3 regions of the Burkholderia alba genome follow, and region 2 is predicted to be linked to each of the others. Evidence: riboswitches for the same ligand, from Rfam matches in the RefSeq annotation. Region 2 holds a riboswitch; each other region holds the start of a gene.
What was found. Region 2 has a riboswitch for manganese ahead of RZR99_RS04225 (TMEM165/GDT1 family protein). Riboswitches for the same ligand answer to the same signal wherever they lie in the genome.
Positions count from the first base shown of each region.

Region 1: it holds a riboswitch for manganese, as region 2 does, so the genes downstream of both, RZR99_RS19270 (TMEM165/GDT1 family protein) here and RZR99_RS04225 (TMEM165/GDT1 family protein) in region 2, are expected to answer to the same signal.
Region 3: it holds a riboswitch for manganese, as region 2 does, so the genes downstream of both, mntP (manganese efflux pump MntP) here and RZR99_RS04225 (TMEM165/GDT1 family protein) in region 2, are expected to answer to the same signal.

Region 1 is NZ_JAWJWL010000016.1:114,793-116,985, forward strand. Features, by position in the region: gene RZR99_RS19265 (VOC family protein) at 50-475, shown strand; partial or broken gene RZR99_RS19270 (TMEM165/GDT1 family protein) at 706-1,283, opposite strand; yybP-ykoY riboswitch at 1,297-1,472, opposite strand; gene RZR99_RS19275 (metal/formaldehyde-sensitive transcriptional repressor) at 1,573-1,845, shown strand; gene dmeF (CDF family Co(II)/Ni(II) efflux transporter DmeF) at 1,853-2,193, shown strand, end outside.
Region 2 is NZ_JAWJWL010000003.1:174,663-176,855, reverse strand. Features, by position in the region: gene guaD (guanine deaminase) at 1-758, shown strand, start outside; yybP-ykoY riboswitch at 905-1,034, shown strand; gene RZR99_RS04225 (TMEM165/GDT1 family protein) at 1,128-1,700, shown strand; gene RZR99_RS04220 (DUF4136 domain-containing protein) at 1,788-2,193, opposite strand, start outside.
Region 3 is NZ_JAWJWL010000010.1:223,731-225,923, forward strand. Features, by position in the region: gene RZR99_RS14115 (MFS transporter) at 1-389, shown strand, start outside; gene mntP (manganese efflux pump MntP) at 511-1,080, opposite strand; yybP-ykoY riboswitch at 1,087-1,261, opposite strand; gene RZR99_RS14125 (hypothetical protein) at 1,421-1,738, shown strand; gene RZR99_RS14130 (transcriptional regulator) at 1,854-2,114, shown strand; gene RZR99_RS14135 (MFS transporter) at 2,125-2,193, opposite strand, start outside.

The DNA of each region.
Region 1 (2,193 bases), on a different contig from region 2:
CCTCCGATATAGTTGGACCCCCAGCAGCCATCCACCTCGAAGGACACCAATGATCGACCACGTCTACATCTCAGTCACCGACATCGACAAGGCGATGACGTTCTATTCGGAAGCCTTGAAGCCGCTGGGCTGGAAGGTGTTCGGCAACTACGACTCCGCCTCGGGCCCGGATGGCATCCCGGATCTTTATGGCATCGGCGACGATGTTTACGGTAGCGGAAAGGGTGTTGGATCGAGCATCTGGCTACGTCAACGCAAGCACGGCGAGACTGGCCTTTACCTCGGGATCGTCTGCGACACGACTGAACTGGTTGACGCCGCCTACGCAGCAGCAATCAAAGCCGGCGGCATCGATGAGGGGAAGCCAGCAGATCGTACCTACTTCGCCCCCGGATACTACGCCGCCAATGTTGCCGACCTGGATGGCAACCGTCTTGAGTTTGTACATAAGGCGTGGAACCCCAAGCGAAACTGATAGCAATTCATCAGATACGAGGAGGCCGGGGCTGCCAATACCCGCATCCGGCGATCCTTTACCGAATGTGCTGTGCGACTGACCGCAACGGGTCGGGAACGGAAGTTCGAGGCCGACGTGCGTCACGGTGTCCGCCGACCCGCTTCGATTTCCGGATTCGGCCAAGAGGCGACGCTCAAGGCGGCGAAGCGACTGGCAGCTTTATGGCGCACCTCGGCCTTCCGGGGGCATCAGAACATCGGGTGAGCATCCGGATAGAGCGCCGTTCTGAGCGCGAAGCCACCTAGCACCACGAATATGATCGCCGCGACGATATGCACCGCCTTTGTCGGCAAGCGGTCAGCGAACTTGTGCCCGAGATAGATGACGGGGACATTCGCGAGCATCATGCCCAACGTCGTACCGGCAACGACTCCAAAAAACTCGTGAAAGCGCGCGGCCAGCGCAACCGTCACCACCTGTGTCTTGTCGCTCATTTCGGCAAGGAAGAACGTCACCACTGTCGTGCCGAACACGTCCATATGTCTCTTCGTGACGGCATCTGTCTCGTCTAGCTTGTCTGGAATCAGAATCCAGATGGCCATCAGTGCGAATGACGCGACAACGGCCCAGTTCATGACATGGGGATTGATGACGTTCGCGAGCCACGCGCCCAGCGCGCCGGAAAACCCGTGATTGACCAGCGTTGCGACGAAAACGCCGAGCACGATCGGAATGGGCTTGCGATAACGGGCCGCGAGAACGAGTGAGAGCAGCTGGGAATTTCGGCAAGGGCGACCACTCTGGTCGAGGCAAGGAAGGATTCCATGGGGCTTGTTATTACCGGGCCGCGCAGTCAACACGCGATGACACGCACCCCTGCGACCCGGTCCGGTAGGGATACACGTCATCGGTCTTGCCAGGCTTGCGCTGCACACGCCATGTCGCGGTCAGGCTGACAAGTATGTTGACGTATGCCCCCGGACATCGTGTCCGGAGCGGCTACTCCCCGAAGAGGGCCGCGATTATAAAGGTGTGCCACCTAAAGGGGAAAGTGCATTTTAGCATACCCCCCTACCCTATAGATGCTACACTGCGCCCGCAACGGGAGAACGGACATGAGCCATACGATTCGCGAAAAACAGAAGCTGCTCAACCGCATTCGCAGGATAAAGGGGCAGGTTGAAGCCATTGAGCGTGCGCTTGAGGAAGAGCGCGGCTGCATGGAAGTGCTGCAGCAGGTCACCAGTTGTCGGGGTGCGATGAACGGGCTGCTCGCCGTCGTGCTGGAGGACCACATCCGCACCCATCTGGTTGACGCCGAGCCGGACGACGAACATGGCAGCGGCACCGAACAGTTAATCGAGGTAGTCCACAGCTACTTCAAGTGAGAAAAGCATGAGCAAGTTTGAAGACGCCGCCTTGGGGGCGGGGCACGACCACATCTTCCTGGGCGCCGCCCACGAGGAAAACGAGCGCAGGACCTGGATGGTCATTGCGCTGTGCAGTGCCATGATGGTGGCCGAGATTGTCGGCGGCAGCCTCTTTGGTTCGCTGGCACTGGTCGCCGACGGGCTGCACATGTCGACGCACGCGGGTGCGATGCTGATTGCGGCCCTCGCGTACACCTACGCGCGCAGGCATGCGACCGATCCCCGTTTTGTCTTCGGCACCGGCAAGCTGGGGGATCTCGCGGGCTTCACCAGCGCGATCGTGCTCGCGATGATTGCGCTGCTGAT
Region 2 (2,193 bases):
ACGCGCTGACGCCGCGCTTCGCGCCGACCTCGACGGAAGCCCAGCTCGAAGCCTGCGGCGAGCTGGCGCGCAAGCATCCGGATGTCTTCCTGCAGAGCCACGTCGCGGAAAACACCGACGAGGTGAAATGGGCGGCGGCGCTGTTCCCGGGCCATCGCAGCTATCTCGACATCTACGATCACTACGGGATGCTCAGGCGCCGCGCGGTGTACGGCCACTGCATCTATCTCGACGACGAGGATCGGCGCCGGATGGCGCAGACGGGCACGACGGTCGCGCATTGCCCGACGTCGAACTTCTTCCTCGGCAGCGGCCTGTTCGATTTCGACAAGGCGGGCGAATACGGCGTGCCGGTCACGCTCGCGACCGATGTCGGCGGCGGCACGTCGTTCTCGATGCTGCAGACGATGAACGAAGCGCACAAGGTCGCCCGGCTGTCCGGTCATCACCTGACGGCGACCCGGATGTTCTGGCTCGCGACGGCGGGCGCGGCGCAGGCGCTCGACCTCGGCGACCTCGTCGGCACGCTCGCGCCGCGCTCGGAAGCCGACTTCGTCGTGCTCGATCCGGCCGCGACGCCGCTGCTCGCGCGCCGCACCGCGCATGCCGAATCGCTGGAGGCGCTGCTGTTCGCGCTCGCGCTGCTCGGCGACGACCGCGCGGTGTATCGCACCTATGCGGCAGGCCGCTGCGCCCACCAGCGCGATACCGCGCGCGGCGCGCATCGCCAGGCGCAGGCAAGCGCCGTGCCCGCCTGAACGACGGGATCGCTGCGCGGGGGCCGGGGCGGCGCCGCTGCGTTGCCCCCTTCCGTTCCCCCGCGCCCTCGACGGCGCCCCGCTCCGGGGCGCCGTTTCTACATCGACAGTCCCGCTTTCCAGCGCTAAAAATCGCGTGTTAGAATCCGCTCCTCATTGGGGAGTAGCCGCTTCGCTCGATCGGCGCCAGTACGGCGCACCGCATCGATGACGGGGGCGTCCGTCAACAGACTTGGCCATCGCGGCCATGGCGGACGCAGCAAACATAGTTGGCCTGGCGAGACCGATGATTCACTGCGCGCCGCAAATGGGCCCGGCGCGCGGCGGATCGTCGCTCGCATGCAACCAGGCCCGAGGATATTCTCCCCCGTGAATCAAGCCTTCCTGATCTCCACCGGCGCCGTCGCGCTTGCCGAAATCGGCGACAAAACCCAACTGCTTTCCCTGGTGCTCGCGGCCCGCTACCGCAAGCCGATTCCGATCATCCTCGGCGTGCTAGCCGCGACCCTGATCAATCACGCGTGCGCGGGCGCGCTCGGCGAATGGCTCGGCGCGTACGTCACGCCGTCGGTGATGCGCTGGGCGCTCGCCGCGTCGTTCATCGGGATGGGTCTGTGGATTCTCGTGCCGGACAAGCTCGACGCCGACGAAGCCAACGCGAACCGCTCGAAGCTCGGCGTGTTCGGCGCGACCTTCGTCGCGTTCTTCCTCGCGGAAATGGGCGACAAGACGCAGCTCGCCACCGTCGCGCTGGCCGCGCGCTTCCAGGATTACGTCGGAGTGGTCGCGGGCACGACCTTCGGGATGATGCTCGCGAACGTGCCGGCGATCGTGCTGGGCGACCGCTTCGCGCACCGGCTGCCGACGCGCGTCGTGCATGGCATCGCCGCCGTGATGTTCGTCGTGCTGGGCGCGCTCGCGCTGTTCGGGGTAGGGGTCTGATCGTGAACCCGGCCGCGACGCGGCCGGGCAGGCGCCCGCGGCAACGCGGGCGGTAGCCGGGCGGCCGGCGCCCGGCTTACAGCGGCATTACTTCGGCGCGGCGCCGGAAGCCGGCGCGGCCGGCACCGCCCGCTCGTTGGCGCCCGGCGCCGCCTGCACGCCGCCTTTGTCGACCGGCAGCCGCACCGAATGCACGATGCCGTTGCCGAGCGGGAAATCGGCGAGCGCGGCGCGCACGAGATACGGCATTGCCCGCAGCAGCGACGACCCTTCGCCCGAGTTGCGGGCCGACACGTTATAGACCTCCTTGCCCGTCGCGCGATCGGTGATCCGGATGTCGAGCGTGCGGTCGAAGATCTGGTAGGTCTGGTTCACGTAGGCCGGCGGATACGGCCCCCACGGGCCGAACGGTCCCCACGGGCCGCCGCGCCAGTACGGACCCGGCGCGAACCACGGATCGTAATAGACCGGCTGCGGCACCGTCACGCGGTCG
Region 3 (2,193 bases), on a different contig from region 2:
ACGCGACCGATTCGGGCCGCAGCCGGCGCCTGCTGTGTGCGGGGCTGAGCGTCATGGCGGCCGGGCTGCTGGGCGCCGCATACGCGTCGCCCGCGCTCGGCCTGCTGAGCCTGTGCGGCGCGGCGGCGATGTTCTTCGTCGTTCAGTCGATCGTCTTCACGTTTCCGTCGTCGCGTCTGAGCGGCAGCGCGCTCGCGGGCGGGCTCGGGCTCGTCAACACCTGCGGTCTGCTGGGCGGTTTCGTCGGGCCGACCGTGGTCGGCGCCATCGAACAGACGACGGGCAATGCGAAGAACGGCCTCGCGCTGCTCGCCGCCGCGCTGCTGCTCGCGGCGATTGCAAGCCTGCGCCTGCGACAGGGTCATGAAACGACCGCCCGGCCGGGTTGAGGCCGCACTCGATGGCGCAATCCGGGCGCATTGCCGGACTCCGCCCCCCGGGCAGCCGCGCATCCCTTTTCGACCGCAGCGCCCGACTGAACCGGCGTGATCCCGGCGTAAGCACGGTCGATCAGCTGAAAATCTGCAGGTGCTCGGCGAGAATGGTGCCGCCGATCGCGATCAGCACTACACCGCCGGCGATCTCCGCCCGCCGCCCCACGACCCGGCCGATGACGCGCCCGAGCATCACGCCGATCGTCACCATCACCATGGTGGCAAGACCGATCGCCGCGGCCGTCGAGTAGATGTTGACGTCGACGAACGCGAGACCCGCGCCGACCGCCATCGCATCGATGCTCGTGGCGAAGCCGGTCATTGCCAGCAGCCAGAACGAATGCGTCGCGGGTTTCTCCACGTCCTCTTCCTTCGCGGTGAGGCCGTTGACGATCATGCGAGCGCCGAGGACGAACAGCAGCGTGAAGGCGATCCAGTGATCCCACGCGGAGACGTATTGCGCGGCGGCCTTGCCGAGGAACCACCCGATCAGGGGCGTCAGCGCTTCGATGACACCGAAGATCAGCCCGGTCCGGATCGCCTCGCTCCAGCGAGGGCGATGGAGCGTGGCGCCTTTGCCGATAGCGGCGGCGAAGGCGTCGGTGGACATGGCAAAGGCAAGGAACAGCGTGGCGACGGGATTCATAAGAGTAAGCGCTCAAGGTCGGGCTGAAAACCACGACACACCGCCGCGCCCGACCGGTCGCGTGGTGTGTCGATGGTCTTGCCAACCGAACGGCTACCTGCGCCACGGTCTGTGCGACCGAGAATGTTGACGCAGGCGCTTCCACGCAGATGGAAGCCGGCTACTCCCCAAAGACAGCCGCGAGCATACCACGGTCGAAAGGCTGGTGTAATACATGGAGCCGCCGTGACGCCCTTTTCGAGACAGGAATGGCGGGCGGGCGCCGGGCCGAGCACCGCGCCGGGATACCTGGCGGTCCGCAAGAGGACTACACTGGGGCCACGCATCGCAGGAGAGCGCCATGCTTCAGCCCGACCCCGAATCCACTTTCCGCGGCTTGCCGCTGACTGCCGAGCAGGATGCGGAAGTCCGGCACTACATCAAGGTCCGGACCCAGCGCGGCCTGCCGTGGGATACGCCGGAGCTGACCGCGATGCTGCGCGACATGATGCAGCCGCCGGGCGACGATGCGGACGAACCCGACATCCTGCCCGACGAAACGCGGGCGGCGGCAGAACGGGCGACGTCGTCGATCGACGACGCGATGGATCCCATCGAGGCGAACGAGGAATGGCAGGCCGCAATGGAGGTCGAAAACATGAAGGGCCCGAAGCGCTAGCTGGCGCGGCAAGCGTCTTTCACGCGGTACGAGCCGAGCGGCCCCCGCCCTGCGCGGCCGATACCCGCCCGCCGACCGGCGACGTCATCCTGCACTCACGCCCAAAGGAGCCCCCATGCGCCTGATCGACCCCTCCGAACACGGGGATTACCTCGCGATCCTGCACCGCAACGGGTATACCGCGGACGATTTCGATCTCCGGCAAACCGACACGACCGAGCCGAAAGGCGACGAGGTCATCGGCCTGAAGGGCATGATCGCCCTCACCCGCCGCGCGACCGGCGTATCGAAGGACTACGCATGGGGCGACGAAGGCGACTGGCTGGCGTACTTCGGGCAGGATCTGGAAGCCGGCGAGTTCGACAAACCGGGCTGAAACGCCGACGTCACCCCGGCGCCGACCGCCGCGCCCTCATCGCGGCCAGCACGGTGCCCACCGCCGCCGCATACGTGAC